Linked DNA regions of Ensifer sp. PDNC004. The protein of the gene in region 2 interacts with the protein of the main gene of each other region in a pairwise test. Links are inferred from orthologs where the notes say so. Each region holds a gene or a part of one and is shown on either strand. Other genes may lie near its edges.

The links.
Region 1: the proteins of JVX98_RS23140 (region 2) and dsbD interact in binary tests that used the Escherichia coli proteins (3 or more experiments, as listed by UniProt). The link is inferred for Ensifer sp. PDNC004 from one-to-one orthologs.

Annotation. Positions count from the first base shown.
Region 1 is NZ_CP070354.1:419,455-433,765, forward strand. The notes cover bases 5,305-8,180. They hold dsbD (protein-disulfide reductase DsbD), read right to left. Parts: upstream 7,709-8,180; coding sequence 5,900-7,708; downstream 5,305-5,899. Other genes in these bases: JVX98_RS30330 (TlpA disulfide reductase family protein), read right to left, coding at 5,305-5,903; JVX98_RS30340 (DeoR/GlpR family DNA-binding transcription regulator), read right to left, coding at 7,816-8,180. Outside these bases: JVX98_RS30295 (ABC transporter permease), read left to right, coding at 1-305; JVX98_RS30300 (ABC transporter permease), read left to right, coding at 311-1,132; JVX98_RS30305 (ABC transporter ATP-binding protein), read left to right, coding at 1,129-2,040; JVX98_RS30310 (ATP-binding cassette domain-containing protein), read left to right, coding at 2,037-2,999; JVX98_RS30315 (gamma-glutamyl-gamma-aminobutyrate hydrolase family protein), read left to right, coding at 3,102-3,806; JVX98_RS30320 (hypothetical protein), read left to right, coding at 3,939-4,169; JVX98_RS30325 (DsbA family protein), read right to left, coding at 4,361-4,969; more of JVX98_RS30330, read right to left, coding at 5,079-5,304; more of JVX98_RS30340, read right to left, coding at 8,181-8,571; JVX98_RS30345 (N-acetylglucosamine-6-phosphate deacetylase), read left to right, coding at 8,652-9,866; JVX98_RS30350 (N-acetylglucosamine kinase), read left to right, coding at 9,866-10,765; zinc metallochaperone AztD, read right to left, coding at 11,101-12,333; JVX98_RS30360 (benzoate/H(+) symporter BenE family transporter), read right to left, coding at 12,709-13,941; JVX98_RS30365 (PLP-dependent aminotransferase family protein), read left to right, coding at 14,050-14,311. UniProt on the Escherichia coli protein: Required to facilitate the formation of correct disulfide bonds in some periplasmic proteins and for the assembly of the periplasmic c-type cytochromes.
Region 2 is NZ_CP070353.1:3,068,987-3,083,392, reverse strand. Bases 4,791-7,761 are described here. They hold JVX98_RS23140 (DsbE family thiol:disulfide interchange protein), read right to left. Parts: upstream 6,595-7,761; coding sequence 5,986-6,594; downstream 4,791-5,985. Other genes in these bases: ccmB (heme exporter protein CcmB), read right to left, coding at 7,699-7,761; JVX98_RS23130 (heme ABC transporter permease), read right to left, coding at 6,764-7,534; ccmD (heme exporter protein CcmD), read right to left, coding at 6,591-6,767; JVX98_RS23145 (DUF2585 domain-containing protein), read left to right, coding at 5,243-5,827; JVX98_RS23150 (septation protein A), read left to right, coding at 4,791-5,237. Also shown: JVX98_RS23170 (MBL fold metallo-hydrolase), read left to right, coding at 1-415; dapF (diaminopimelate epimerase), read left to right, coding at 508-1,419; tRNA (N(6)-L-threonylcarbamoyladenosine(37)-C(2))-methylthiotransferase MtaB, read left to right, coding at 1,416-2,690; signal recognition particle-docking protein FtsY, read left to right, coding at 2,709-4,496; more of JVX98_RS23150, read left to right, coding at 4,605-4,790; more of ccmB, read right to left, coding at 7,762-8,358; heme ABC exporter ATP-binding protein CcmA, read right to left, coding at 8,422-9,072; aconitate hydratase AcnA, read left to right, coding at 9,343-12,033; JVX98_RS23110 (thioredoxin family protein), read left to right, coding at 12,239-13,012; JVX98_RS23105 (DUF2794 domain-containing protein), read left to right, coding at 13,327-13,731; JVX98_RS23100 (GNAT family N-acetyltransferase), read right to left, coding at 13,848-14,402. UniProt on the Escherichia coli protein: Involved in disulfide bond formation. Catalyzes a late, reductive step in the assembly of periplasmic c-type cytochromes, probably the reduction of disulfide bonds of the apocytochrome c to allow covalent linkage with the heme.

The DNA.
Region 1 (14,311 bases), on a different replicon or contig from region 2:
GCACCGCCCATTCCAAAGGCATGAGCGAGGCGAAGGTCGTGCGCTGGCATGTGGCCCGCAATGCGCTGGTGCTGATCGTCACCACGGTCGGCCTGCAGTTCGGCTCGCTGATCGGCCAGGCGGTCGTCATCGAAAAGCTGTTCGCCTGGCCCGGCATCGGTTCGCTCCTGGTCGACAGTGTGGCGATCCGCGACATTCCCGTGGTGCAGGGCACGATCCTCGTCATCGTGCTGTGGTTCCTGATCATCAATACCGCCGTCGATCTGGTCTATGCCGCGATCGATCCGCGCATCAAGCAGGAGTGACGCCCATGCGCCTCGGCTTCAACTTCTGGCTCGGTGCGACGCTGACGGCGCTGGTTATCTTCGCCGGTCTCCTTGCCCATTGGATCGCACCCTTCGACCCGGTGCTCGATGCGGACCTGATGAATTCCGAACTGCCACCGGACGCCACCTTCTGGTTCGGCACGGACGCGCAGGGACGCGATGTCTATACCCGCATTCTCTACGGCGCGCAGATCTCGCTGACCGTCGGCATCGTGTCGCAGGTGATCAACTCGATCATCGGCGTCACGCTCGGTATGACCGCAGGCTATTGGGGCGGCTGGTGGGACGACCTGGTCAACGGCCTGACCAACGTCATGCTCGCGATCCCCTCGCTGATCTTCGCGCTTGCCGTGATGGCGGTGCTCGGCCCCGGGCTGCCGTCGCTTTTGATCGCGCTCGGCCTCACCAACTGGAGCTGGACCTGCCGCATCGCCCGGTCTTCGACGCTGTCGCTGAAATCGCAGGGCTACGTGCAGGCGGCCCAGACGCTGGGCTATGGCGACCTGCGCATCATGTTCACGCAAATCCTGCCGAACATGATGGGGCCGATCCTCGTCATGGCGACGCTCGGCATGGGCTCGGCGGTGCTGTCAGAAGCTGCACTCTCGTTCCTCGGGCTCGGCATCCAGCCGCCGTTCCCGAGCTGGGGCTCGATGTTGACCGATGCCCGCCAACTCATCCAGCTCGCCCCCTGGGCGGCGCTCTTTCCCGGCCTTGCCATCTTTCTTTCGGTGCTCGGCTTCAACCTTCTCGGCGACGGACTGCGCGACAGCCTCGATCCGCATATGAGGACGCGCAAGCCATGACCGCGCCGCTTCTCGACATCAAGGACCTCCAGCTTGGCGTTTCGCTCGGCCGTTCCAGCCACCATCCACTGCTCAAGGGCGTCTCCTTCCAGATCATGCCCGGCGAAGCCTATGGCCTCGTCGGCGAATCCGGTTCCGGAAAATCGGTCACATCGCTTGCCGTCATGGGCCTTTTGAAACGGCCGCTCGCCGTCACCGGCGGCGAGATACTGTTCAAGGGACAGAACCTTTTGGCGCTGCCGAAGCGTGAGATGCGGCGGCTGCGCGGCAACCGTATCGCCATGATCTTTCAGGAGCCGATGACGGCGCTGAACCCGCTTTCGACGGTCGGACGACAGATCGCCGAGATGTTCGTGCTGCATCAGGGAAAAAGCTGGGCGGAAGCCGAAAAGCTCGCCGTCGAGGCGCTCGGGAACGTGCGCGTGCCCAATCCTGATCGGCGTGCCAGGAACTACCCGCACCAGATGTCCGGCGGACTGCGCCAGCGGGTGATGATCGCGATGGCGCTTGCCTGCAGTCCGGACCTGTTGATCGCCGACGAGCCGACGACGGCCCTCGACGTGACCGTGCAGGCCGAGGTGCTGCGGCTGATCAAGGAACTCTGTGCGGCACGCGGCACGGCCGTTCTCTTCATCAGCCACGACCTCGGCGTCATCGCCAGCATCTGCCAGCGCGTCGGGGTGATGTATTCGGGTTGCCTCGTCGAGGAGAACGAGACGCGGGCGCTCTTTGAAAGCCCGAAGCACGAATACACCCGCGGCCTGCTCGGCGCTCTGCCGCGCCTTGGCAGCCGCAGCGAGCATGGGCGGCAGCGGCTCGTCGATATCGACAGCATCATCGCCGACCGCTCGAAGCTGACGGAAAGCCGCTTCATCACGCCCCGTGAACTGGAGGGGAGCCAGCCATGACCGCTCCGCTGTTAGAGGTGGACGATCTCCACGTCCGTTTCCCGATTTCCGGCGGCGGCCTGCTCGGCAAAGGACGACGTACGCTCCACGCCGTCAACGGCATCAGCTTCGAGCTCGCCAAGGGCGAATGCCTGTCGATCGTCGGCGAGTCCGGTTGCGGCAAGTCGACGACGGCGCTCTCCATCCTCGGCCTGCAGGAACCGACCGAGGGCGTGATCCGCTATCGTGGTCAGCCGCTGGCGGGGCCCGGCGCGCCGCACCGGATGGACCGGGCGAAGGCGGTGCAGATGGTGTTCCAGGACCCCTATGCCTCGCTCAACCCGCGCCAGTCCGTGCGCACTTCGCTCGCTGCACCGCTGCGCCTGCACGGTGTTACCGCCGCCTCGGAAATCGAGGGCCGCATCGAGGCGATGCTGAAGAATGTCGGCCTGACGCCCGAACAGGCCGGGCGCTATCCGCACGAGTTCTCCGGCGGCCAGCGTCAGCGCATCGGCATTGCCCGCGCGCTGATCCTCGAGCCTGAAATCGTCGTGCTCGATGAACCGGTCTCTGCCCTCGATGTGTCGATCCGTGCGCAGATCATCAATCTCCTGCTCGACCTTCAGGAAAAGCTCGGCCTGTCCTATCTGATGATCAGCCACGATCTGAGCGTGGTGGAGCATATGAGCGACCGGGTGTTGGTGATGTATTTCGGCGAAGTCGTGGAAGAGGGCGGCTGGCGCGAGATTTTCGAAGCACCCACTCATCCCTACACGCGCCGGCTGATTGCCGCCATTCCCGATCCGGATGCGGCGTTGAAGCCGGCGGCGGGGCAGGCGAGCGACGTCGCCGTGCCGCACCTTTCCGGCCGCAGCTTCGTTTCCGATGGCAGCACCGCGCCGGATGTCTTTACTGCCCCCGTGCGGTCCGAGCTGATCGAGATCGGCAGAAACCATCGGGTTCGGATGGCTTTGGCCTAACCGATGGAATGTGTTGAGCGAAGCCTTGTTCCGCCTTGCGGCAAAGATGGGCTAGGTTGCTCGACATCCGAGCGTGGAATCTTTGAAATCTAGGATGAGCCAATGAAACGCATGCCGAAGATCGCCGTGATCATGGATGAAAACACCAGTGCGGGTGGCGGACGCTATGACGTATCGAGAAACTACTTCTCCGCTCTTCGCCGCGCCGGCGCCTTTGCCTTCGGCATTCCCTATATCCCTGACATCGTCGACCAGGTCGTCGAGGAGTTTGATGGGTTCCTAAGCGTCGGCGGCCGCATCAACTTCCCGAAAAGCTGGTATGTCGAAGGAGACCAATCCCAATATCCGCCCTCGGATCGACTGGCCGTCGACATGGCATTGATGGAAAGCTTCCTTGCGCGCGACAAGCCGGTGCTGGGCATCTGCAACGGCATGCAGATGCTCGGCTGCCTCAACGGTTGCCGGATGGTTTCCGATGTCCATTCGTCGTGGCCCGGCGCGCTCAATCACGACCAGGCCAATTTCTCGCATGACGTCAGCATCGTCGCCGGCACCAGAATGGCCGACATCCTCGCCGTCGAAACATTCGCCGTGAACACGTTTCATCGCGAAGCGATCGTCGAGGTCTCCGATGCCGTGACCGTGACTGCCCGAGCCCCCGATGGAGTGGTCGAAGCGATCGAGGTCGCCTCGCAGACCTTTGCCATGGGGCTGCAATGGCACCCTGAAATGCTGGATGCGGACAGCCATCCGGGCGCTCGCGTTTTCGACGCCTTCGTCGAGGCGTCAAACCGGCACCTTCGATAACCTGCTCCACGGCCTTGTTGCGCTCTTCCGGAAGCACATTTTGCCGTCTCGCGATTGACGTTGGCGGCGCCAGCAAATAGGGCCAAGCCGAGAGGCGTGCCGAACGCCGGCAGACAGCAACAGGAGTGTAGAGTGAGCGAACCGACCGTAGCAGAGGCAACAGATCGCATTTACGCATCGCTGCAGGCAGACAATGCCGACATCGATCTTCATATCGCGACGCTCAAGGCAGCATTGACGCGGGCTGGTTTGAAAGAGGCCGTCTTCGATCCGACCAGGCTCGTGCAAAACAACCGTTCCGGACGGAAGCTGATGCAGGCATACTTTCGGCAGCGCGGCGTAACGGTGAAATTCTCCGCTTAAGGATGTCTTCCACACAGATAGGCCGCGGCAAGGCGGCCTATGAGGTGGCATTCCTGGTCCATGTGGAGCGGTCGGCGAACTACCCCGGCCGAACCTCTCGGCGCGCGACCCTTTCAATCGGTCATCTCGCGCGCAAACGGCCTCTGGCCGCATTTTGTAGCCGCGTCCGGTAAGCGCGCCACGTTCGCGCTTCAGCCCCGCGCTTTGGCGATGGCGTCCTTCAGTCCTTTTTCATCCAGAACGCCGGGAATGATCGCCGAGCCGATGACGAAGGATGGCGTGCCAGCGAAATTGAAGGCGAGTGCCTGGCTGTAGTTGCGGTCGAGCAGTCCGGAAATCTTGGCATTATGCGTGTTCACGGCTGCGGTCAGCTCTTTCATCGAAAGACCTGCGCCGATCAGCGCCTTCTCGATGTCGTCCTGCGACAGCCTCGCCTTGGTCTTCATCAGTGCTTCCATCGCCGGCTGGTACTTGCCGATTTGGGCGGCTCCAAGCACCGCTTGCGCGGCAAAGACAGAGGCCTCGCCCAAGATCGGCCAGTCCTTCAGCACGAGCCGCACGTTTCCGTCGGCCTTGACCACCTTTTCGACCGTCGGATGCACTTTCTTGCAGTAGGGGCACTGATAGTCGAAGAATTCGACGATCGTGACATCGCCCTTCGGATTGCCGAGGACAGGCGCGTCCTTGTCGAAAAACACTTCCTCCTTGCTCAATTCCTGGGCGAAGGATGGTCGGCTTCCGACAAGCACGGCGGCAGCGGTCGCGGCCGTGGCGGTCAGAACGGTTCTGCGGGTGAGCATTAGATTTCTCCTTGTGCGAATGGGGTGACGCCGAAAGCGACGACGCGTGTGGCGATGGCAAGGACCATGCCGCGCAGGCAAACGGGGGAAGTCGGAAAGGCTGAAGCAATCATTCTGTCTGCTTCCTGTGCTCAGATGAAAAGGCGGCGAGCCGCTCGGCGATTGCCTCGCGCGAGATTTCGCCGAGGTGGGTCGCGGCGAGCGTACCGTCCGGATTGATGAAAAGTGTGGCGGGAAGGCCGATCGCGCCGTAGTGCCGGGATAGGTCCGAGAAAGGATCGAGAAGGATGGTTTCCAGGTCGACGCCGGTTTGGCGCAGATAGGATTCTATCGCAGCGCGGCTTTCGCCCTGGTTCGCGAAGAGGAAGTCGACCTCGGGATTGCCTTCGGCCATCCCAGCCATCATCGGCATTTCCCGCCGGCAGGGCGGACACCAGCTTGCCCAGAGATTGAGAACCGCAGGCCGGCCCTTGCGCTCGGCGATGGCAAGGGCTTCCTCCCGTGCGAGCACGGCATAGGACGTTTCCGGGGCACGGGGTGCCGTGCGGCTATCGGTGAGGGTTGTAACGACGACCCAGACGAAGAGGCCGGCAGCGAGGGGCAAGATCGCCCAGGGTGCGGCTTTTGGTGCTCTTCGCCAGAGGATCACCACGGCGAGGAGAACGCCGAGGAGGCCGCCTGTCGGGGAAAAACCGCCCTGCCAGATGGCGAGAACGCGCAACGGCTCTTTCAGGAAGCTCTCGGCATGGGCGAGCACATGCCCCGCCCGCGCGCCGACAACGCCCAAAAGTGTGGCCGCTGTCGTAAAGCTGCCAAGCCGGTTGTCGACGCGCGCAGCAAGGAGAGCGCCGATCAGCATGAACACGACCAGGCCGACGATCACCGAAAAGCGATCGGCAGAGAAGGCGAAGGGGCCTATCGCGACGGCGTTCATTGCGCACCACTCTTGGCGATCCGTGCCGCCTCCGCAAGCGAGGCGGACGTGATTTCGCCGACGAGGCGCGTACCGGGCGCCTCGTCCTTGCTGGGGTCGAAGAAGATCATGGTCGGCGGGCCGACGACGGCAAGTGAGCGCATCAGCGCGCCGTTCTCCGCATCGAGGGTGGTGACGTCGAGGCTTGCCAGCCGGACCCCGCTGAGGCCGGCAACGACATCAGGCGCCGTCAGCACGGATCGTTCGATCGTGCGGCAGGTGACGCACCAGTCCGCGGTGACATAAACGAGGGTCGGTTGCCTGTCGGCTGCTGCGGTGTCGAGAAGGCTGGAGAGTGCACCGGCCGAGCCGACCTTGGTAAAGTCCGACTTCTGGATGGTGGCTGTCTGCCCACCGCTCGCTGTCCCCTTGAGCGGACCGAGGGGGGTAAGCGGATCGCTGGCTCCAAGGCCGAAGCCCACCAGCAGGAGACTGCCCCAAATGAGCGAGACGACAGCGGTCAAGCGCGCCAGCACGCCATAGCCGCGCGTCGGGCGCAGCCCGTCGAAAGCGCCCGCGTAGATGCCGAAAGCAAGGGCCAGCACGGCCCAGGGCAGGAGGAGGAAGCGCTCCGGCACCAGTGGCGTCGCAAGCCAGATCGCCGTTCCCAGAAAGGCAAAGCCGAAGACGTGCCGGACACGTTCCATCCACGCGCCGGCGCGCGGCAGCGTCTTGCCGCCGATCGTCGCCATGATGATCAGCGGAATGCCCTTGCCAAGTCCAAGCGCGAAAAGGGCGAGTGCGCCGACCGCAATGTCACCGGTCCGGGCAATGTAGAGGAGAGCGCCGGCAAGCGGCGCGGTTACGCAAGGGCCGATGAGGAGGGCGGAGGAAAGACCGAGCAGGGCGGCAGCACCGACCGAGCCGCCCTTCTGCCGGCCGCCGCTTAGGCGGTTGCCGATCGCTGCCGGCAGCTTGACCTCGAAGAGCCCGAAGCTGGAGAGCGCCAGGAGCACGAACAGTGCGGCGACCACGCCGATTGCGACGGGTGATTGCAGCATGATCTGCAGGTTCTGCCCCGACCATGCGGCCGCGATGCCAAGGAGACCGAAGGCGGATGCCAGAGCCAGCACATAGGCGGATGCGAGCACGAAACCGCGTCCTGCCGTCAGCCCCTCTCCCTCGCGCGTGAGCATGGCCGCGACGATCGGATACATCGGGAAGACGCAGGGCGTGGAGGCGAGCAGCAGTCCGAAGCCGAGGAAGCCGGCAAGAAGCAGCGCAAGCCCGCCCCCGGTCATCAGTCGGTCGACCGCCGTCTCGCCGCCGTCAGCTTCGATGGAAAACCCTGTATCCGGCGCTTCCACGGGGCGTGCGTCCTTGGCAGGTGCAAAGGCAAAGCCACCCACCGGCTTGCTGATGGTCATCGCGGCGGTATCGATTGTGCGCGTTGTCGGCGGATAGCACAGCCCGCCATCCTGGCAGCCCTGATAGGCGAGGCGGACGGTCTGAGGCGCATTGGCGATCCAGGCGGAAACCTTCTGGTAGTAGACCTCGGTCGTGCCAAAGCCCGGGTCGTCCTTGACCGTGCCCGGTTCGGTCTGCAGGGCGATCGGTTGCTTGCTCTCATCTTCTGCTGCCAGGAAGTCCCTGTAGAGATAGTAACCGTCGGCGATCGTCCATGTGATCGCCAGCCGGCCGTCGTCCTGCCAGGCGATTGCGGGCACGAAGGCCTGATCCATCGGCAGGGGCGCTTCGAGCGCCCGGGCCGGCAGGATCGCCGCAATCAAAACCCAAACCAGTGCCAGCAGACTTACTTTCCGCATCGTTCTTGCGTCCTCGTCTTCATTCGAGTGCGGAGCGATCAAGCCGCTACCTTAAGGCAGCCTTAAAATGACGGATCGGGCAAAAGGATGGGAAAGGGCCGCGCAAACTAATCCGTTAAGACCTTGGCGCTGACTTTCTCCAGCGTCGGGTTGTCGCGGACACTGCGGTCGGTCACCAGAACATCGACCGCCGAGAGCGGGGCAAATTTGTAGGCGCCGACGGTTCCGATCTTGTCAGGTGTCGCGATCGCGACCACCTCGGCAGACACCTGCAGCATCGCGGCTTTGACCGCCGCTTCGTCATAGCCGGCGGTGGTTAGGCCGTACTCCTCATGGAGACCATGAACGCCGATAAAGCAGATATCCGCGCTCAGGGCGTGGATTTGCTCGAGGACACGCGCGCCCAAGGTCATCTGGCTCCGCTTGTCGAAGACCCCGCCGAGAAGGATGACTTCAAGGTTTCGGTGTTCGGCTGTCGCCGTCGCAATGGTTGGGCTGTTGGTGATGACTGTTGCCCTCAAGTCCAGTGGCAGATGCTTGGCAAGCTCGAGATTGGTGGTTCCGCCATCGATCATGATGATCTGATCGGGCAGAACGATCTCGACGGCGACGCGTGCAAGCTTCGTCTTTACGTCCCTGGCAATCTTGTATCGCCCCTGGAATGGTTGTTCACCGGGCGTCACCGGGAGGGCAGCGCCGTGAACGCGCTTGATCAGGCCGGCGGCTGCGAGTTCCCGAAAATCGCGCCGTGCCGTGTCCTCCGACAGCGAGAAGCGCTCTGCCAGGTCGGCGGTGGAAAGTCGGCCCTTTGACTGCAGTTCAGCAAGAATGAATTTACGGCGCTCGTCCGGGGTCGATTCCAATTTCCTACTCCATCCAGATTGCACGATTGTGCGTATTCGTGCATATACAGGAATCACAAGATCTCAACAAGGATTATGTGATGAGCGTTTTGGCTATCAAAGGAAATGTCGTCCTCCCGAACAGGATTCTGGAAAACGCAGTGGTCGAATGTCGCGGTGACCGCATTGCGAGCGTTGCGGCCGACGGGGGAATTGGCGAGACCGCGACCGTACTCGACATGTCCGATCACTTTATTTGCCCTGGTTTTGTCGATATCCACATCCATGGGGCCGCGGGCGCAGACTACATGGATGGCACGGCTGAAGCGGTAAGGGCGGTCAATCGCGCCCATGCGCGACATGGCACCACCTCGGTGTTCCCGACAACGACCACCGGATCGTTCGAGCAACTCGATGCGATGATCAAAGCGTGCGAAAACGTGCATTCGAATTGGTTGCCCTCGGATGGTGCCCGGATCGCCGGCGTGCACTTCTACGGTCCCTATTTCGCCGAGGACAAGGTTGGGGTCCATTCTAAGGAAGGCCGCCGGGATCCCGTTCGGGAAGAGTACGAATACTTCCTGACCAAGGAGATCGTCCGGATCGCGACATGCGCATCCGAGCTGCCAGGCGCGCTCGAGTTTTTCGAGTTCGCGCGTCAGCAAGGCTGCTTCATCACCTGCGGCCACTCGAATGCGGCATGGGGCGAGTTGGAGGCGGCGTTCGCGCGCGGCATGCGGCATGTCGATCATTTTTGGTGCGCAATGAGCTCCGTGTCGTCGTTGCGGCAGCGCTTTGGCACGCCGATGCAGGCGGGCATGGAACAATACGTTCTCATGAACGACGAGATGAGCACCGAGGTGATCGCTGATGGCATCCATCTCTCCGACGATCTCTTGCGTTTCGCCTTCGAGATGATCGGCCCGCAAAGGACCTGCCTGGTTACGGACGCAAACCGCGCCATGGATGCGCCTCCCGGCAAGTACAGGTTCGGCTCGGAAGATGACGGCACCTGGGTGTTCAGCGACGGCAATTCGGTCAGAGGCGCCGATGGAAGCCTTGCAAGTTCCATGCACGGGATGGACCGGATGGTTCGAACGATGGCGCATGCCGTCGGACGCGACCTGCCTTCGGTCATTCGGATGGCTTCGCTGACGCCGGCGGAACTGGTTGGCGCTGCCGGCGACATCGGAAGCATCGAGGCGGGCAAGTTGGCGGACTTCGTGGTGCTCGACCGTGATCTCAACGTGAAGTCGGTGATTATCGGGGGGGTCGTTGCCGTCGCCGATGGTGCAAGCCTCGGGCAACAGATCTGATGCGGGCGCCCGAAGTCGCTCTCGGCATCGATGTCGGCGGCACCAAGACGCGCTGGATGATCGCTCACGACGGAGTTCTTCGGGCCGATCATCAGGTTCCGACGGTTGCCTGGAGGCACGCCAGCTATTCCGACGAGGATTGCCTTCGCCTGAAGCGCCTCGTGGAGGCGACCTTCGACGGGGTTACGCCGTCGAGGGTTGTCATGGGGGCGAACGGCTGCAACGACGAACAGGCACTCCGCCGTTGCGAGACCGCGCTTCGTGATGTGACGGGGTGGAACATCCGTGTCGTGAACGACGCAGAGCTGCTTGCGGCTGCAGGTCATGGGCGAGGCATTTCGCTCATTGCCGGAACGGGGTCCATTGCTGTCGCGAGAGACCGCGCCGGCACGCTGATATCGGCCGGTGGCTGGGGATGGCTCATTGGCGATGACGGCGGCGGGGCCGGTTTGGTTCGGCGCGCCCTTCAGGAGGCGCTCGCCGCCGAGGATATTGGAATGCCGGATCGCCAGCTTTCGCAGGCGCTGATGGAGAGCCTGGCGATCCCAAGACTTCTGCACGCGAACGAGCGGCTGGCGGAGGCGCCGTCTGCGGCTTCCCTGGCATGTCACGTACCTGCGATCTTCGAGGTTGCAGCACGTGGCTCCAGGATCGCCGGGCGCGTTCTGGAGGACGGGGCGTCCAGTCTTGCAGATCTGGTCGGCAGGCTTCACCGACGCGGCGCACCCGGCCCGGTTTTTGCCGGAGGCGGCCTATTGGAAAGCCAGGCCCGGTTCTTCAGCCATGTGAGCCGCCTTATCCGGGAGCGATACGGCCTCATCGTGTTTCTCGTGCGTGAGCCACCTGTGGTTGGCGCGCTGAAGCTGGCGGGCGAGAGGGGGGGCGCCAGGCACCCGTGAATGCTCGCCGAGCATTGGTCTCGCTTGTTAAGCTGCTGGGAGAGCGGGTGGGGAGATTGCTGTTCGGCGGCACTGCGGTCGGGTGTGGCGATCGACCACGCCGAACAGTTGCCCTTGATCGGCTGGCGTCTCTAAGAAATCGACATTTGTTCGAAGTCTGTCTTGTGCCGGACGAGCACTTTCTGGGCGGCCGGCCGGCGCTTTTCGGTCGGGCAGTTAGAGAGTGTGCCGGCCCTTCGAGAGCAAAGGCCGAGCGATCGGGGGCATTCAGTCGGCTCACCTGCTGATGAGCACCGGCCCTTCGGCCGGCGCCCAGACTTTATTGCCTGTGTTTCCTAGTGGGTTGCACCCGATCCGCCGGCTGCGACGATCGCGAAGGGTTGTCCTTCGACTGCGATCGTGCGGGTTTCCTTCAGGGTATCCGTGTCGATCAGGCGCACCAGGCTTTGGCGCGGATCGGTGATGGCGAGGTGGTTGCCGGCGACGGCCAGGCGGGGCCTTGCGTCGCGCCAGTGACCGTCTTTGCTGTAAGGTTCCGTGACGGTCTCCGATCTGGTGATCACGCCATCCACGACGTCGAGCAGGTGAAGCTTGCCGTCCTCCGTCAGGATGTAGGCGTTGCGTGACTTTGCCGGATCGAGGATGAAGTCGACCCGCCGCAGCGGCAGTTCGACGAGGCGGTAGGGTTCCTTCGCGTCGGCGTCGATCAGCACCACCTTGTCCTCTCCGTAGTTCCCAAGGAAGAACTGCATTGAGGTGCCGCCGAGCAGGGTCGAGACCTTGCCTTCCGGCAGCTTGTCGCCATAGGCGAGCATCTCGAGCTTGGGGCCGTCGAGCCCGCCCGGACGCGCGACCAGGACACCCTCTGCGCAACCGAAGGCGACCAGACGTGCGGACGTTGCTTCCCCGTGGAGCCCCGTGCAGGTTGCGACATCGCCGACCTGCTTGCCTTCCTTGTCGAGGACGCGCAGACCCAGGCGAGGAGGAAGCTCGCCTTCCTTGACCGGGGCTTCGAGGTTCGGGACCGAAACGAGAAGATGGTTGCCGGTCGAGACCGCGACGCCATGGTGTGCGGCGGTCGTGTCGTAAGCCTTGAGTTCCGCCTTGCCGTCCAGAAGCGCGCTTTCGCCAAGCAGATCGAACTTGCCGCCGCGGTCGTAGAAGATGGCGAGATCGTCACCATGGGCAACCACGTGGCCCGGCTTTTGTCCGCGGATCGTCGTCTCGAGAAGCCTTGGCTCCTTGACTTCGATGTCTCGGTGCTCGCCGTGATCGGAAATGGCGATGCCGGTGTCGATGGCATGGATCAGGTTCTGTTCGCCCTGGACAGCAAAGACCGTGCGCCCGGTATCGCTCAACGAAAGGGCGGCGTAGCCCTCAAGGTCGAAACGGCCGATTTCCTTGTCCGTTTCCAGATCGATGGCGCGAACCACGGGCTTGGTGTGGTCGGCAATGAACAAACGCCAGGTCGCGCGCTGCTGTTCTTCCTCGGCATGGGAGGTCAACGGAAAAGCGAGGGTCGCAAGAATGGTCGTGGCAAAAAGCGCGGGCAAACCGGAGCGGGACATGAAATCTCCTATAATGTAATAACGTAACGTTCGTTGTGTTATAGCGTTACGTTTCTCTTGTCCAGCGGCAACAACCTGCCGTTTGCATCGGTGTCGGCGAGGACGGCATAGGCGGTTCGCCGAGAGTTCTGCCGTGACCTTGACGTCAAGGGTGGTGAGGCTTGGTCTCGCCAATGCGATGGTCACTTTGTGACTTCGCCTGTGGAAGGCGAATGGCGGCCTGTCTCGCCGCCATCCGCCGAAACGTTTGGTTTTATTGTGGTGGACTTTGCCGATCTTCCTGGAAGGGCGGGGCGGCGAGATGGACCCAGACCCACCATAGGGCCACACATCACGGATGCGGTCGCCAAAATGCGGCTGGGTCCGGTCGTGCCGTCACTTCGTTGCGCCCTGCCTCAAGGACAGCTTGTTCCCGCGGCGCTGCGGCAGGCGGCCGTTCAGAACGATGTAGGCGACAAGGCCGATCACCAGACCCCAGAAGGCCCCGCCGATGCCGAGCAACTTGATGTTCGCGGCGGAGGCCAGGAACGTGATGAGCGCCGCTTCGCGGGAGGCCGGGTCGGCTGTCGCTGCCGCAAGGCTACCCCCGATCGTGCCGAGCAGGGCAAGGCCCGCAAGCGTGGTGATGAAGGTTGCCGGAAACGCCATGAACACCGCCGCAAGCGTAACGCCGAACACGCCCACGAGCACGTAGAAAAAGCCCGCAGCGATACCCGCGATCCAGCGCCTGGACGGATCCTCATGGGCCTCCTTGCCGGTGGCGATCGCCGCCGTGATTGCCGCGATGTTGAAAGCGTGCGAGCCGAAAGGCGCCATGATCAGCGAACCGAAGCCCGTCGCGGTGACAATCGGGTTGGCGCTGGTCTTGAAGCCGTCATTCCGCAACACCAGCATTCCCGGCATGTATTGGCCGGTCAGCGTGATCAGAAACAGCGGTAATGCGACCGAAAGCAGCGCGTTCAGTGAGAATTCCGGCATCGTGAAAATGGGGGCCGCGAACTCGAGCTTCAGGCCCGACAGGTCGACCCGGCCCTCTGCGAGCAGAAACAGGAGCCCGAGGACGAGAATGCCCACCACGGCATAGCGGGCGGCGAAGCGCTTCAAGACGACATAGGCGACGATCAGCAGGCCGACGAGCAGCGGGTCGACGCTTGCGCCGCCGAATGCGCCGATGCCGAACTGCAGCAAAATGCCGGCGAGCAGGCCAGCGGCGATGCCGGGCGGGATCAGCCGGATGACCTTCTCGAAATAGCCCGAAAGCCCGAGCGCGACGAAAGCCAAGGCCGAGATCATGTAGGCGCCGATGGCTTCGGCGTAGGGCGTGGTCGCAAGCGCTGTGACGAGAAAGGCTGCGGCCGGCGTCGACCAGGCGGTGATGATCGGCTCGCGGTAGCGCCAGCTCAGCCAGAGCCCCGTCAGTCCGACGCCGATGGATATCGACCAGACCCAGGACGCCGTCAGCTCGGGGCTGAGCCCAGCCACTTTCGCGGCCTGAAAGACCAGGATGAAGGTGCCGCCATAGTTGACGATGACGGAGATCAGGCCCGCGACGATGGGATGGGCAAGATCGTTGAAGCGAAGGGATGACGGGGAGATATGGGAGGTCATGATCTATCGGGGTCCTGAATTTTCGGGAAGGACGGGTAAGCCGCGTTGACAAATAGCCAGCCAATGGCGCGATATGCCCATCCATTTTCCTCAATCTGGCCAGACCATTTGTTCAAGCATTCGCAACTCGAGTCCGTGAAGGCATGGATTGCCCAGCCCGCCCAGGCGGGCATGCCGCTTCATGCGCGCATCCAGCGGGCGATCCGACAACTGATCCTCGACGGTGCGCTTGGGCCGAAAAAGCCGCTTCCGGCTTCGCGGGCGCTGGCCAAATCCCTCGGCGTGTCGCGCGATACGATCGAAGCGGCCTATGGCCAGCTTCATGCCGAAGGTTTTATCGACCGGCGCATCGGCAGCGGCAGCTTCGTGG
Region 2 (14,406 bases):
GCGCGACCGGCGCATGGCGCTCTGGGCCGCCTTCGTGCTGGAGACTCCGGCCGGCAAGATCTACCACGTCGGCGATACGGGCTTTCACGACGGCATCAACTATCGGGCAGCCCGCGAAAAACACGGCGCCTTCCGGCTCGCCAACCTACCCTTCGGGGCCTACGAGCCGCGCTGGTTCATGCAGGACCAGCACCAGAACCCGGAGGAAGCCGTGCGCGGCATGGTCGATTGCGCCGCCGCCCATGTCGCCGGCCACCATTGGGGTACGTTTCGACTGACCGACGAAGGCGTCGAGGAGCCGCGACAGGCGCTGGAGCGGGCGCTCGATGCGGCCGGCATCGCCCGCAGCCGCTTCCGGCCGCTTCGCCCCGGCGAAATCTTCGATGTACCGACCGGCGGCGAGGGAGCCGAATAAAGGCGGCACTGGTATTTTCTGGGCTTTTCAGCCATATACAGGCCGAATGAAGGATGGCCCGCCCGGAGTGGGCCCGTTTGGACAATCGCGACATGACCGACAACGTGCAATTTGCCAGGATGAACGGGCTTGGAAACAAGATCCTCGTCGTTGACATGCGCGGTCGGAAGGATCGGGTGACGCCGGCGGCCGCGATCGCGCTCAATGCCGATCCGGCAACAGCCTTCGACCAGATCATGGCGATCCACGACCCCAAGGCTCAGGGCACCGACGCCTGGATCGATATCGTCAATTGCGACGGCTCCATGGCCCAGGCCTGCGGCAACGGCACACGCTGCGTCGTCCAGGCGCTGGCCGCCGAGACCGGCAAGAAGGCCTTCACCTTCCAGACGATCGCCGGCATCCTGAATGCAACGGAGCATGAAGACGGCACGATCTCGGTCGACATGGGCAAGCCGGTCTTTGCCTGGGACAAGATCCCGCTTGCCGAGGAATTTGCCGATACGAGCCGCATCGAACTGCAGATCGGCCCCATCGACAATCCCGTCCTGCATTCGCCCTCGGCCATGTCGATGGGCAATCCGCACGCCGTCTTCTGGGTCGACAAGGACCCGATGTCCTTCGATCTCGATCGTTTCGGCCCGCTGCTCGAAAACCATCCGATGTTTCCCGAGCGCGCCAACATCACGCTGGCGCAGGTGCTTTCGCCCTCGTCGCTGCGCACCCGCACCTGGGAACGCGGCGCCGGGTTGACGCTTGCCTGCGGTTCGGCGGCTTGCGCGGCTGCGGTCAGCGCCGCGCGCACCGGCCGCACCGGCCGCAAGGTGACGATCGACGTCGCCTCCGCCCCTGCCCCGGCAAAGCTGACCATCGAATGGCGTGAACACGACGATCATGTCGTCATGACGGGACCGGCCGAATGGGAATGGTCCGGCACGCTGAACCCGACGACCGGCACCTGGCAGCGCGACGCGGCCGAAGCCGGCGGAGCCCGGGCGCTTTGAGTGGCGTCGAGGTCATAACCTTCGGTTGCCGTCTCAATACCTACGAATCCGAAGTGATGCGGGCGGAAGCCGAGAAGGCGGGGCTGAACAACGCCATCCTCGTCAACACCTGCGCCGTCACCGGCGAGGCGGTGCGCCAGGCGCGCCAGGCGATCCGCCGCGCCCGTCGCGACAACCCGCATGCCCGCATCATCGTCACCGGCTGCGCCGCGCAGACCGAGAAGGAAACCTTTGCCGAAATGGCCGAGGTCGATGCCGTGCTCGGCAACGAGGAGAAGCTGAAGAGCGCCTCCTATCGTTCGCTGCCGGATTTCGGCGTCTCGGCGGAAGAGAAGCTGCGGGTCAACGACATCATGAGCGTGCGCGCCACAGCACCACAGATGGTCAAGCACATCGACGGCCATGTGCGTGCCTTCATCCAGGTGCAGAACGGCTGCGACCACCGCTGCACCTTCTGCATCATCCCCTATGGTCGCGGCAATTCCCGCTCCGTGCCGATGGGTGCTGTGGTCGACCAGGCGCGCAGACTGGTCGAAACGGGTTATTGCGAGATTGTGCTGACCGGCGTCGACGCGACGAGCTACGGCGCCGACCTACCGGGCACGCCGACGCTCGGGATGCTCGCCAAGACGCTCCTGAAGCAGGTACCGGAAATTCGCCGCCTGCGCCTTTCCTCGATCGACGGTATCGAGGCCGACAAGCACCTCTTCGACCTGATCGCCGACGAAGCACGCTTCATGCCGCACCTGCACCTGTCGCTGCAGCATGGCGACGATTTGATCCTGAAGCGCATGAAGCGTCGCCATTCGAGCGCCGACGCCCGCGCCTTTTCCGATCAGGTCCGCCGCCTGCGCCCGGAGATCAGCCTCGGCGCCGACATGATCGCCGGCTTCCCGACCGAAACCGAGGAGATGTTCGAAAATGCCGCGAGGCTGGCCGGGGACTGCGGGATCGCGCATCTGCACGTCTTCCCCTACAGCCCGCGTCCAGGCACGCCGGCGGCACGCATGCCGCAGCTCGACCGGGGCCTCGTCAAGGATCGTGCCGCTAGGCTTCGCGCCGTCGGCGCGATGCTCTACGCCCACCACCTCGACGGCATGGTCGGCAGCGAGCAGACGATCCTGGTCGAGAACAACGGGCTTGCCCACACACAAAACTTCACGCTCGTCGACGCGGTTGGCCTGACGCCCCGTGCGCTTGTCCCGGTCTCAATCACCGGCCACAATGGCAAGCATCTGACGATGCAGGTAAAACAAATGGCTGCGGCCTGATTTATGCGGAATTCCTGAATGGCAATGGGTTTCATCAAGAGGATCTTCACCTTCGGCAAGGGCGCGGTGGAGGAAACGAAGCCGCCGGAAGGTGTGCCGGAGGAGACCATCGTCTCTGCGCCCGAAGCGGAACAGCCGTCTCCGCCGTCCACGGAAAGTCCCGAAGCGGCCGCCCCCGTCGTTCAGGCAGAGGTCGAAGAGAGCTCGGAAGCTGCTTTCGAACCGCCCGTCGAGATCGAGACCTTGCCACTCTCCGACAGCGATCCTGTGCTGGAAGCCGAGATCGAGACCGCCGGCGGCCCGGCTTCGGATGATGCCGAGGAACTGGCGCGTGACGATGCCGCCCCGGTCGAGGCTGAGGTAACACCAGCCGAGACCGAGACCGAGATACCCCGCTCTGTTTCTTCGGGACATCTCCCCCACAAGAAGGGAGAGCCGACGGAGGCCGAGGCTGCGGCAGAAGAAGCGGTAGCAGCTACCGAGACTGCGGAACCAGTTGCCAGCGAAAGCCCGGCAACCGAGGAAGACACGCTCGCAGCCGCTCACGCGGAGACCATCGAAAACACCGCGGACACGTTGCCAGCCGACGCCAACGATGTCGAAGTGGAAGCAACGACCGAAACGCTCGCTTCCGAGCTCGAGAGCGAGCCCAGCGCAATCTCCCCCCCTGTCGAGGAGATGCCCGACAGGGCAGAGGGGGATGAAGCCGCAGCCGCAGCGCTCCGCGAGAGCGTCGAGACCGCGGAGACCGACACGGCAGGAGCGGCCGAAACCCCATCGACCGAGACAACCGAGGCCGAGCCCACTGCCGCCTCCGCTCTCCCCAAAGGCTTCTCGGCCAGCGAGCGCAAGCCCAAGGAAGAACCCGTCGCCGCGCCGAAGGAAAAGCTCAGCTGGTACCAGCGCCTGCGCCGCGGCCTTGCGCGCACCTCGTCGCAACTGACCGGCCAGATCGCCAGCCTGTTCACCAAGCGCAAGCTCGACGAAGCGACGTTGCAGGACCTCGAAGACCTGCTGATCCAGGCCGACCTCGGCGTCGAAACCGCGATGCGCATCACCGACACGCTCGCCTCGGAACGCTACGGCAAGGATGTCTCGGGCGAGGACGTTTCGCGCATCATGGCCGGCGAGATCACCAAGGTGCTTTCGCCCGTCGCCAAGCCGCTGGAACTCGATCTCAGCCACAAGCCGCACGTCATCCTTGTGGTCGGCGTCAACGGCACCGGCAAGACCACGACGATCGGCAAGCTCGCCGCCAAGCTTTCCGGCGCGGGCCTGAAGGTCATGCTCGCCGCCGGCGACACCTTCCGGGCCGCCGCGATCGAGCAGCTGAAGATCTGGGCCGAGCGCACCAACTCCGAAATCGTTTCCTCCAAACTCGGCGCCGACGCCGCTGGCCTCGCCTATGAAGCCTTCCAGCAGGCGCGCGAGAAGAAGTCCGACGTGCTGATCATCGACACGGCCGGCCGCCTGCAGAACAAGGCGGAGCTGATGGCCGAACTCGAAAAGATCGTGCGCGTGCTCGGCAAGCTCGATCCGGATGCGCCGCACACCGTGCTGCAGACGCTCGACGCCACCACCGGCCAGAACGCGCTGCAGCAGGTCGAGATCTTCCGCAACGTCGCCGGCGTCAGTGGACTGATCATGACCAAGCTGGACGGCACGGCGCGCGGCGGCATCCTCGTGGCCATCTCTGCCAAGCACAAGCTGCCGGTCTATTTCATCGGTGTCGGCGAAGGCATCGACGATCTCGAACCCTTCGAAGCCAAGGATTTTGCCGAGGCGATCGCCGGCGTTGCCGCCTGACGGGGCGATCGGGCCCGCGCGTAGTTGCGCCGGCCCGTTGCCTTGATATGGTTTTGCCGCAAAGCTGGTGTTATGAGCAGCAGGTACATGCAGAAACAGGACCCCCAGATGTCGTCGATCGAGGCTTCCAAGCCGCAGAAGGAAGTCAGCCCCTTGCTCAAGATGGTGCTGGAGCTTGGGCCGCTGATGGTCTTCTTCTTTGCCAACTCGCGCGGCGAATGGCTGGCCGGGCATTTTCCGGCGCTTGCCGAGCTCGGCGGTCCGATCTTCATCGCCACCGGCCTCTTCATGGCCGCGACCGCGATCGCGCTTGCCGTCTCCTGGGTGCTGACCCGCACCCTGCCGATGATGCCGCTGATTTCGGGCATCGTCGTCTTCGTCTTCGGCGCGCTGACGCTCTGGCTGCAGAACGACACCTTCATCAAGATGAAGCCGACGATCGTCAACACGCTGTTCGGCGCGATCCTGCTCGGCGGCCTGCTGTTCGGCAAGTCGCTGCTCGGCTACGTCTTCCACTCCGCCTTCAAGCTCGACGAGGCCGGCTGGCGCAAGCTGACGCTGCGCTGGGGCGTGTTCTTCCTGTTCCTGGCTGTGCTCAACGAAGTGGTCTGGCGCTCGTTCTCGACCGATTTCTGGGTCGCCTTCAAGGTCTGGGGCACGATGCCGATCACCATTCTGTTCACGCTCGCCCAGATGCCGCTGATCATGAAGCACTCGCTTGACCAGGAGAACGCCGAGTGAGCACGATGCTCGAGGAGAATGACAGCCGCAATCGGCACGCACTCCTCTGGCTCGCCGCCTGTCTTGCTGTTCTCGTCATCCAGATCATCACCCAGCATCTGATGGGTCGTCTCTGGATCTGCGAATGCGGCTACGTCAAACTGTTCGAGCCGGTCGCCAAATCCAGCGGCAACTCTCAGCACATCGCCGACTGGTACACGCCGTCGCACATCATCCACGGCTTCCTGTTCTACGGCCTCGGCCATCTGCTCCTGCGCGGCAGGCCGCTGACGGCAAAACTCTTCCTTGGGACCGTGATCGAATCCGCCTGGGAGATCGCCGAAAACACGCCGATGGTGATCAACCGCTACCGCTCGGCAACGATCTCGCTCGACTATTTCGGCGACAGCATCCTGAATTCGACGATGGATACGCTGGCCATGGCGGCCGGCTTCCTGTTTGCCGCCCGCATGCCGGTCTGGCTGACCGTGACGGTCGCCATCGTCTTCGAGCTCTTCACCGGCTGGCTGATCCGAGACAACCTCACGCTCAACGTGCTGATGCTCGTCTGGCCGTTGGATGCGGTCCGGGATTGGCAGGCAGGGATCTAGCCGAGTTCGCCCGGCGGCGTTGCGGCCCACATCCGCGCGGATGATTTGCCTCTCATTCCGCGCCCCGACCTTTTGCTTACAAGCGGGGAGAAGATGCCGGCAGGCGGATGAGGAACAATACCCTCACCGTCCGAATCAAGAGCCAATGCCGGGAGCGGTTACGAACCCGCAGTCGCCTTCTCGATCGCCGGCAGCAGACCGGTTTTCACGCTGTTTTCGTCGAACGGGCCGACGCGCTTGTAGAGGATCGTGCCGTCAGCGCCGACGAGATAGGACTCCGGAATACCGTAGACGCCCCAGTCGATCGCCGCCTTGCCGCGCGGATCGACGCCGATGGCTGAGAAGGGATTGCCGAGCTCACCGAGGAACCTGAGCGCGTTTTCGTTCTGGTCCTTGTAGTTGATGCCGACGACGGTCAGCCGCGGATCCTTCGACAGTTCCAGGATAAAGGGGTGCTCCTGCCGGCACGGCACACACCAGGAGGCCCAGACGTTGACGAGCGTCAGCTTGCCCTTGATCGCCTGATCGGTCAAAGCCGGCATCGGCTGGCCGTCACGGGTCGCGCCTTCGAGCACCGGCATGTCGAGCTTCGGGGCCTTGGTGCCGATCAGCGCCGAGGGGATTTCGCTCACGTCCTTGCCGGAGTTGAGCTGGCTCCAGAAGATCGCTGCAAGCCCGGCGAAGATGATCAGCGGCAACGCCGCCAGCACGAAGCGCATCGGCCCGGGCTTGCGCTCCTCTCCGCGCGGAGCGGGGATGTTTCTCATGGCGTTTCTCCCGGGCCCTGACCGGCCGAGCGTCGGCGAATGCCGGAAGCCTCGAGTTCAGCCAGTTCGCGACGGCGGGCGCGACCGTCGAGGACGACCCAGGCGATCAGCCCGAGCACCGTCAGCGTCGCAATCCCGTAGCTCGTAAAGACGTAGGCGGCGTGGCTCATCATTTCGTGCGGGCTCCCCGGCCGGCCGCACGCGCGGCAAGCCGCCTCAGCGCGATCACGCGCCGGCGCAGGATCTCGTTGCGCATGGCGGCGATGTGCAGCGTGAAGAACAGCAGCGTAAATGCGATCGCCATCACGATCAGCGGTCGCAGGAACTCCGGATCGATCGTCGGCCCGTCGAGCCGCATGACGCTCGCCGGCTGGTGCAGCGTGTTCCACCATTCGACCGAGAACTTGATGATCGGGATGTTGACGAAGCCGACCAGGACCAGAATGGCCGAAACCTTGGAGGACCGGGCGGGATCGTCGATCGCGCGGTTGAGCGCCATCAACCCGAGATACATGAGAAACAGCACGAAGACCGAGGTCAGCCGCGCGTCCCAGACCCACCAGGTGCCCCACATCGGCTTGCCCCAGAGCGAGCCGGTGACGAGCGCCAGGAAGGTGAAACAGGCACCGATCGGCGCTGCTGCGCGCGAGGAGACGTCGGCAAGCGGATGGCGCCAGACGAGCGTACCGAGGGCGGCGAGCGCCATCACCGAATAACACATCATCGACAGCCAGGCGGCCGGCACGTGCACATACATGATGCGCACCGTCTCGCCCTGCTGGTAGTCGCCTTCCGTCGTGAAGGAAAGCCAGAGGCCGGCAACGAAGAACAGCGCCGTCAGCCCGGCGAGCCAGGGCAGCAGACGGTCGGCCAGCGCCAGGAACCGCGTCGGGTTGGCGAGATCGCTGAATTTGCGGATGGCCAGGCTGTTTTCGCTCATGTTGGCTCTTTAACGCTTAAGGCGCCCGGCTGCAATTGATCCGCGTCAATCGCCCGATCACGATCGAGTTGGAGCGCGGACCATAAATGTGTTCGATCTGAACAGTTTAGCGCCAAATCCATGGGAACGCCGCAAACACTTTCGCCCGTTCTGGCGCGATTGCGTCAATCGGACGCGTGCCGAAGGGCGGCAGCGGCGGCGACCGGGCCGATGACGGCGAAGAACAGGGTGATCGCCGCAAGGATCATCAATGGCGGCAGGAACGGGGCCGGATCCTCGATCGCCGCATAGACGGCGCTGACACCGAAGATCAGCACCGGGATCGCCAGCGGCAGCACCAGGATCGATACCAGCAGCCCCCCACGCGGCAGCGACACGGCAACGGCAGCACCCACTGCACCGATGAAGGTGATCGCCGGCGTGCCGATCAGAAGCGTCAGCATGGTGGCGCCGATGGCGATCTCGCTCATGTTCATGAAGAGCCCGAGCAACGGCGAGGCGATCACCAGCGGCAGGCCGGTCGCCGCCCAATGGGCCGCGCATTTGACGAAGACGGTGGCAAGCAGCGGCGTTTCCTGCATCAGCATCAGGTCGAGCGAGCCGTCGTCGCGCTCGGCCTGGAACAGCCGGTCGAGTCCGAGCAGCGAGGCGAGCAGCGCCCCAATCCAGAGAATGGCGGGTCCGATGCGCGAAAGCAGGTTCAGGTCCGGACCGACGCCGAAGGGAATGACCGCCACCACCGTCATGAAAAAGAGCACGCCGATCATCGCCCCGCCGCCGGCGCGGATCGACAGCTTGAGATCGCGGAAGAAGAGCGCGATCATAGCGGCAGTGTCCGGCTGGGCACGGGCGCGTTTTCCGGCAATGGGCGTCCAGGCATCGCGTCCCTATGCATCATGCCAGTGGTCTCCCGCCAGATGCTCGAACCCCGTCATGTGCAGTTCCTTCGTGCGGTCGAGCCCGAGCGGCTGGTGGGTCGCCGCAATGACGATGCCGCCCTTGCCAAGATGCGCCTTCACCAGGTCGGCAAACAGCCGGTCGGCGCCGGCGTCAAGGGCTGCTGTCGGCTCGTCGAGGATCCAGATCGGCCGATAGGCAATGAGCAGCTTCGCCATCGCCATGCGCCGCTGCTGTCCGGCCGAGAGATAGCCGAAGGGCAGATGAGCGATATCCGGCAAGCCGACCGCTTCGACGGCCTCGGTGAGCGTCGCGCCCTTCCCTCCTGGTGAATCACCCATGAAGTCCCGCCAGAAGGAGAGATTTTCCGCGACGGTCAGTTCGCGCTTCATCGCGTTGCGGTGTCCGAGATAGTGGCTGATCTCGGATGGATGGGCTATTTCCGGGGGGGCATTCTCAAGTTTCAGATGCCCGCTTTCGGGCCTCAACAACCCCGCCAGAACCCGCAGCAAAGTCGACTTTCCCGACCCGTTCGGGCCTGTCACGACAAGGGCTTCGAAGGCGCCGAGAACAAAGGAAATATCGTTAAAAATCAGATCCTCACCGCGCTTCGCGCTCAACCCTTCAGCCATGAGGCGCATGAACTATCAGCTTCCCTTCACTCTCTTTGTCGCAGGGCAAAAAAAGTCCCCTTTCGACCTTCGTTGCTCTGGCACGTTTTGGAGAAATTATCTATAAGGCGGCCAACACGCCAGCGGTCGGCGTGAATTTCATCCTAGCGCCGAACATGGAATGATTTTCCACGTACGGACAGCGGAAATGGCCGCACCCGCATCCCAATTCGCGCTTCACAGGCGCTCGGGCGTTCGTACGTCAGTTTTTGGCGATCAGACGGAACGGGGTATTATCCAGTGTCCAAGTCCCTAGATAGCTTCAATTGTCGCTCCACGCTCACCGTCAACGGTGTGGACTACGTCTATTACAGCCTGCCCAAGGCTGAGGCGAACGGTCTCGCCGGCGTATCCAAGCTTCCCTACTCGATGAAGGTTCTGCTCGAGAACCTGCTGCGCAACGAAGATGGCCGCTCCGTCACCAAGAAGGACATCGAGAACATTGCCGCCTGGCTCAACGACAAGGGCACGGCTGAAAACGAGATCGCCTACCGTCCGGCCCGCGTGCTGATGCAGGACTTCACCGGCGTTCCGGCCGTCGTCGACCTCGCCGCGATGCGCGACGCCATGGTCTCGCTCGGCGGCGACCCGGAGAAGATCAACCCGCTCGTTCCCGTCGACCTCGTCATCGACCACTCGGTCATCGTCGACGAATTCGGCACGCCGAACGCCTTTGCCCGCAACGTCGAACTCGAATACGAGCGCAACGGCGAGCGCTACCGCTTCCTGAAGTGGGGCCAGCAGGCATTCAAGAACTTCCGCGTCGTGCCTCCGGGCACCGGCATCTGTCACCAGGTCAATCTGGAGTATCTGGGCCAGACCGTCTGGACCCGTGAAGAAGATGGCGAGATCACCGCCTACCCGGATACCTGCGTCGGCACCGACAGCCACACCACCATGATCAACGGTCTCGGCGTTCTCGGCTGGGGCGTCGGCGGTATCGAGGCGGAAGCCGCGATGCTCGGCCAGCCGGTCTCCATGCTTCTGCCCGAGGTCATCGGCTTCAAGCTGACCGGCAAGCTCAAGGAAGGCGTTACCGCGACCGACCTCGTGCTCATGGTCGTCCAGATGCTGCGCAAGAAGGGCGTTGTCTCGAAGTTCGTCGAATTCTTCGGCCCGGGCCTCGACAACATGACGCTCGCCGACCGCGCCACCATCGGCAACATGGGCCCGGAATACGGCGCGACCTGCGGCTTCTTCCCGGTCGACAGCGAAACCATCAACTACCTCACCATGTCCGGCCGCGAAGAGAGCCGCATCGCTCTCGTCGAAGCCTATTCCAAGGCGCAGGGCATGTGGCGCGACGGTGACGGTTCCGAGCTCGTCTTCACCGACACGCTCGAACTCGACCTCGGCGACGTCGTTCCGGCCATGGCTGGTCCTAAGCGTCCGGAAGGCCGCATCCCGCTCGAAAACATCGCCTCGGGCTTCGCCACCGCACTTGAAGGCGACTACAAGAAGCCGGGCCAGCTTTCGAACCGCTACGCCGTCGAAGGCACCGATTTCGATCTCGGCCATGGCGACGTTGCCATCGCTGCGATCACGTCGTGCACCAACACCTCCAACCCGTCGGTCCTGATCGCTGCCGGCCTTCTCGCCCGCAACGCGGTCGCCAAGGGCCTGAAGTCCAAGCCGTGGGTCAAAACCTCGCTCGCACCGGGATCGCAGGTCGTCGGCGAATACCTCGCCAAGTCTGGCCTGCAGAAGGACCTCGACGCGCTCGGCTTCAACCTCGTCGGCTTCGGCTGCACGACCTGCATCGGCAACTCCGGCCCGCTGCCGGCGCCGATCTCGAAGACGATCAACGACAAGGGCCTGATCGCCGCCGGCGTTCTCTCGGGCAACCGTAACTTCGAAGGCCGTATCTCGCCGGACGTCCAGGCGAACTACCTCGCCTCGCCGCCGCTCGTCGTCGCCTACGCGCTTGCAGGTTCCGTCCAGAAGGACCTGACCAGCGAGCCGCTCGGCGAAGACAAGGACGGCAAGCCGGTCTTCCTCAAGGACATCTGGCCGACCTCCAAGGAAATCCAGGAGTTCATCTTCAAGTACGTCACCCGCGAACTCTACGCGACCAAGTACGCCGACGTGTTCAAGGGCGACGAAAACTGGCAGGCCGTTCAGGTTCCTCCGGGCCAGACCTACGCCTGGGACGATGGTTCGACCTACGTCCAGAACCCGCCCTACTTCGTCGGCATGGGCAAGTCCGGTTCGGGCATCTCCGACATCAAGGGCGCCCGCGTGCTTGGTCTCTTCGGCGACAAGATCACCACCGACCACATTTCGCCGGCCGGTTCGATCAAGGCTGCCTCGCCGGCTGGTGCCTACCTCATCGGTCATGGCGTCGGCGTTGCCGACTTCAACCAGTACGGTACGCGTCGTGGCAACCATGAGGTGATGATGCGCGGCACGTTTGCCAACATCCGCATCCGCAACCACATGCTCGGCCCGAACGGCAAGGAAGGTGGCTACACCATCCACTATCCGTCGAAGGAAGAGATGTCGATCTACGACGCCGCCATGCAGTACAAGGAAGAGGGCGTTCCGCTCGTCATCTTCGCCGGCGTCGAATACGGCAACGGCTCGTCGCGCGACTGGGCTGCCAAGGGCACCAACCTGCTCGGCGTCAAGGCCGTCATTGCGCAGTCCTTCGAGCGTATCCACCGCTCGAACCTCGTCGGCATGGGCGTCATTCCCTTCGTCTTCGAGGAAGGCACGACCTGGGAATCGCTGGGCCTCAAGGGCGATGAGATCGTCACCATCGAAAACCTCGCCAACGTACAGCCGCGCGAAAAGCGCGTTGCCAAGGTCACCTATGGCGACGGCAGCGTGAAGGACGTGCCGCTGGTCTGCCGTATCGATACGCTCGATGAAGTGACCTACGTCAACAACGGCGGCATCCTGCAGACGGTTCTGCGCGACCTCGCCGCTTAATCGCGCGAGCGCAGACAAGGCTCTGGAGCCGGGACGCCGACAGGCGCCCCGGCTCTTTCTTTGAGGTGCAACTGCCGCGATCCGGCTGCTGGATCGCACTCACTTGCCACCTCACTCCAACGTGACTTCCCGTTGATGCAGGGGCGTCGTATGTAGTGAACTCCCCCACAAGGAGTAGGCCGACGGCCGGTAACGAAGTGACGCCATGACATCCGCAGACCGTTCTTTCATTCGTCCTGTTGCGCTGGCTCTCGGGCTGCTCGCAGCCGCCACTACACCCGTCGTGGCGCAGGAGAAACAGGCGGTCAAGGGCGTTGTCGAACTGTTCACCAGCCAGGGCTGCTCGTCCTGTCCGCCGGCGGATGCGGCGCTGAAGTCGCTGGTCGACGAAGGCGATGTGGTGGCGCTCGCCTATCACGTCGACTACTGGAACTATCTCGGCTGGGCCGACACGCTGGCATCGAAGGAAAACACCGAGCGGCAATATGCCTATGCGCGCATGCTCGGTCGCAACGGCGTCTACACGCCGCAGGCGATCCTGAATGGCCGCGACCATTTGAACGGCGGCAACCTGCAGGCAATCAAGACGCGGCTGGAAACGATGAAGGCGGAAGGCAAGGGGCTTGCCGTTCCCGTCGACGCCAAGATCCTTGGTGAAGAAATCCAAATCACCGTCGGCAGCGGTATCGGCAAGGCCAATGTCGTCGTCGTCTATTTCGATCGCGCCAAGATCGTGAAGATGGAAAAGGGGGAAAACAGCGGCAAGGAAGTCCCCTATTGGCATGCGGTGCGTGACATTCAGACGATCGGCATGTGGGACGGCCAGCCTGCGACCTTCACGCTGCCGGCGACGGTGCTGACCGAGCGCCCCGGAAACAGCGGCTGCGCGATCCTGCTGCAATCGATGAAGGACAAGGAAACGCCGGGCGCCATCATCGGCGCTGCGGCCGTGCTCGCCGGCCCTCAGGGCAAATTGTAGGGACGGCGAAGCCCAAGGGGTTGGTTCGGCCCGGCAGCATCGAGGGGCTGGGGCTGAGGGTTCGAAGTTACCGGACCGAACCGGCCATAACTGCGTTCGGTGAACTCCCGCAGCATGACGATCTGACCGGACATACGGTGGCAACGACTCTGTCCGTCAGCGCCCGCGAGTTTTGCGATGAATTGGGGCGCCGGTTTGACTGAAATGGGGCAGAGGCAAGAAATGACCTCACCGTCCCATGGCTTCCGGCTTGCTTTTCGGCTCGTGTCAGGCACACTGTAATCGTTCTGTCACAACAGAAGGCCGGATTGCCGATGACCGATGAGCCGGATTTGCCGCAAGGCGAGGCGCGCCATCAGCGCGAGACCACTTCCGAAGTGGTCGTCGATCTTCACGAATACAAGAACGCCAAGAACGCTCCCCCCATCACTTTCCATCGCCGCGAACTGGACCAGATCCTGTGGGTCTACGGCCGCATGGTCGGCGAAGGCGAGTGGCGGGACTACGCCATCGACCACTTGAGGGACCGCGCGGTCTTCTCGGTGTTCAAGCGTTCGGGCGAAATGCCGCTCTACCGGATCGAGAAGAACCCGAAACTGGCCGCGAAACAGGGCGCCTATAGCGTGCTGAACATTCACGGCACGATCCTGAAACGCGGCCACGAGCTCGCCCAGGTGCTCAAGGTGTTCGACAAGGTGCTGAGGCTGGTGGAAACCTGACCACCCGGGAAAGGGTGCCATCAGGACGCACGCCGACGTCACAGGCGGCAACGGCCCGATTTGGCTACCGCGCTGCGAGCGCACTTCGCCGACCGAGACCCTTCAGCAAGCGACGATCACTGGTAGAGCGTGTCCGGATAGACGTCTTCCGGCGGGTCGGTCGCCTGTCCCTCGCCAAGCGCGAGTTGCATGATCGTCGTGTCGAGCCAGCGGCCGTGCTTGAAGCCGGTCGCTTTCATCGTGCCCTGGAGTTCGAAGCCGAGCGACCGGTGTACGGCGATCGAGGCTGGATGGGCACCACCGATCACCGCGACCATCTGGCGGAAGCCGAGCTCCGTGCAACGCCGGACGAGTTCGACCAGCAGCGCCTTGCCGGCGCCCTTGCCGCGGGCTTCCGGCGCCAGGTAGATGGAATCCTCGACCAGGAAACGATAGGCCGTGCGCGTGCGGAAACCGGATGCGTAGGCATAGCCTATGATCGTCCCGCCCTCGTCTACCGCGACCATATAAGGGTAGCCGTTGCCGATGATCGTTTCGAACCGGGCCCGCATCTCCTTTTCGGATGGCGGGTTGATCTCGTAGGTCGCAACGCCGTGCAACACGGATTCGCGATAGATCTCGGTGATGACGGGAAGATCGGCCAGGGTGGCGTCGCGCAGGGTCAGGGACATGGCT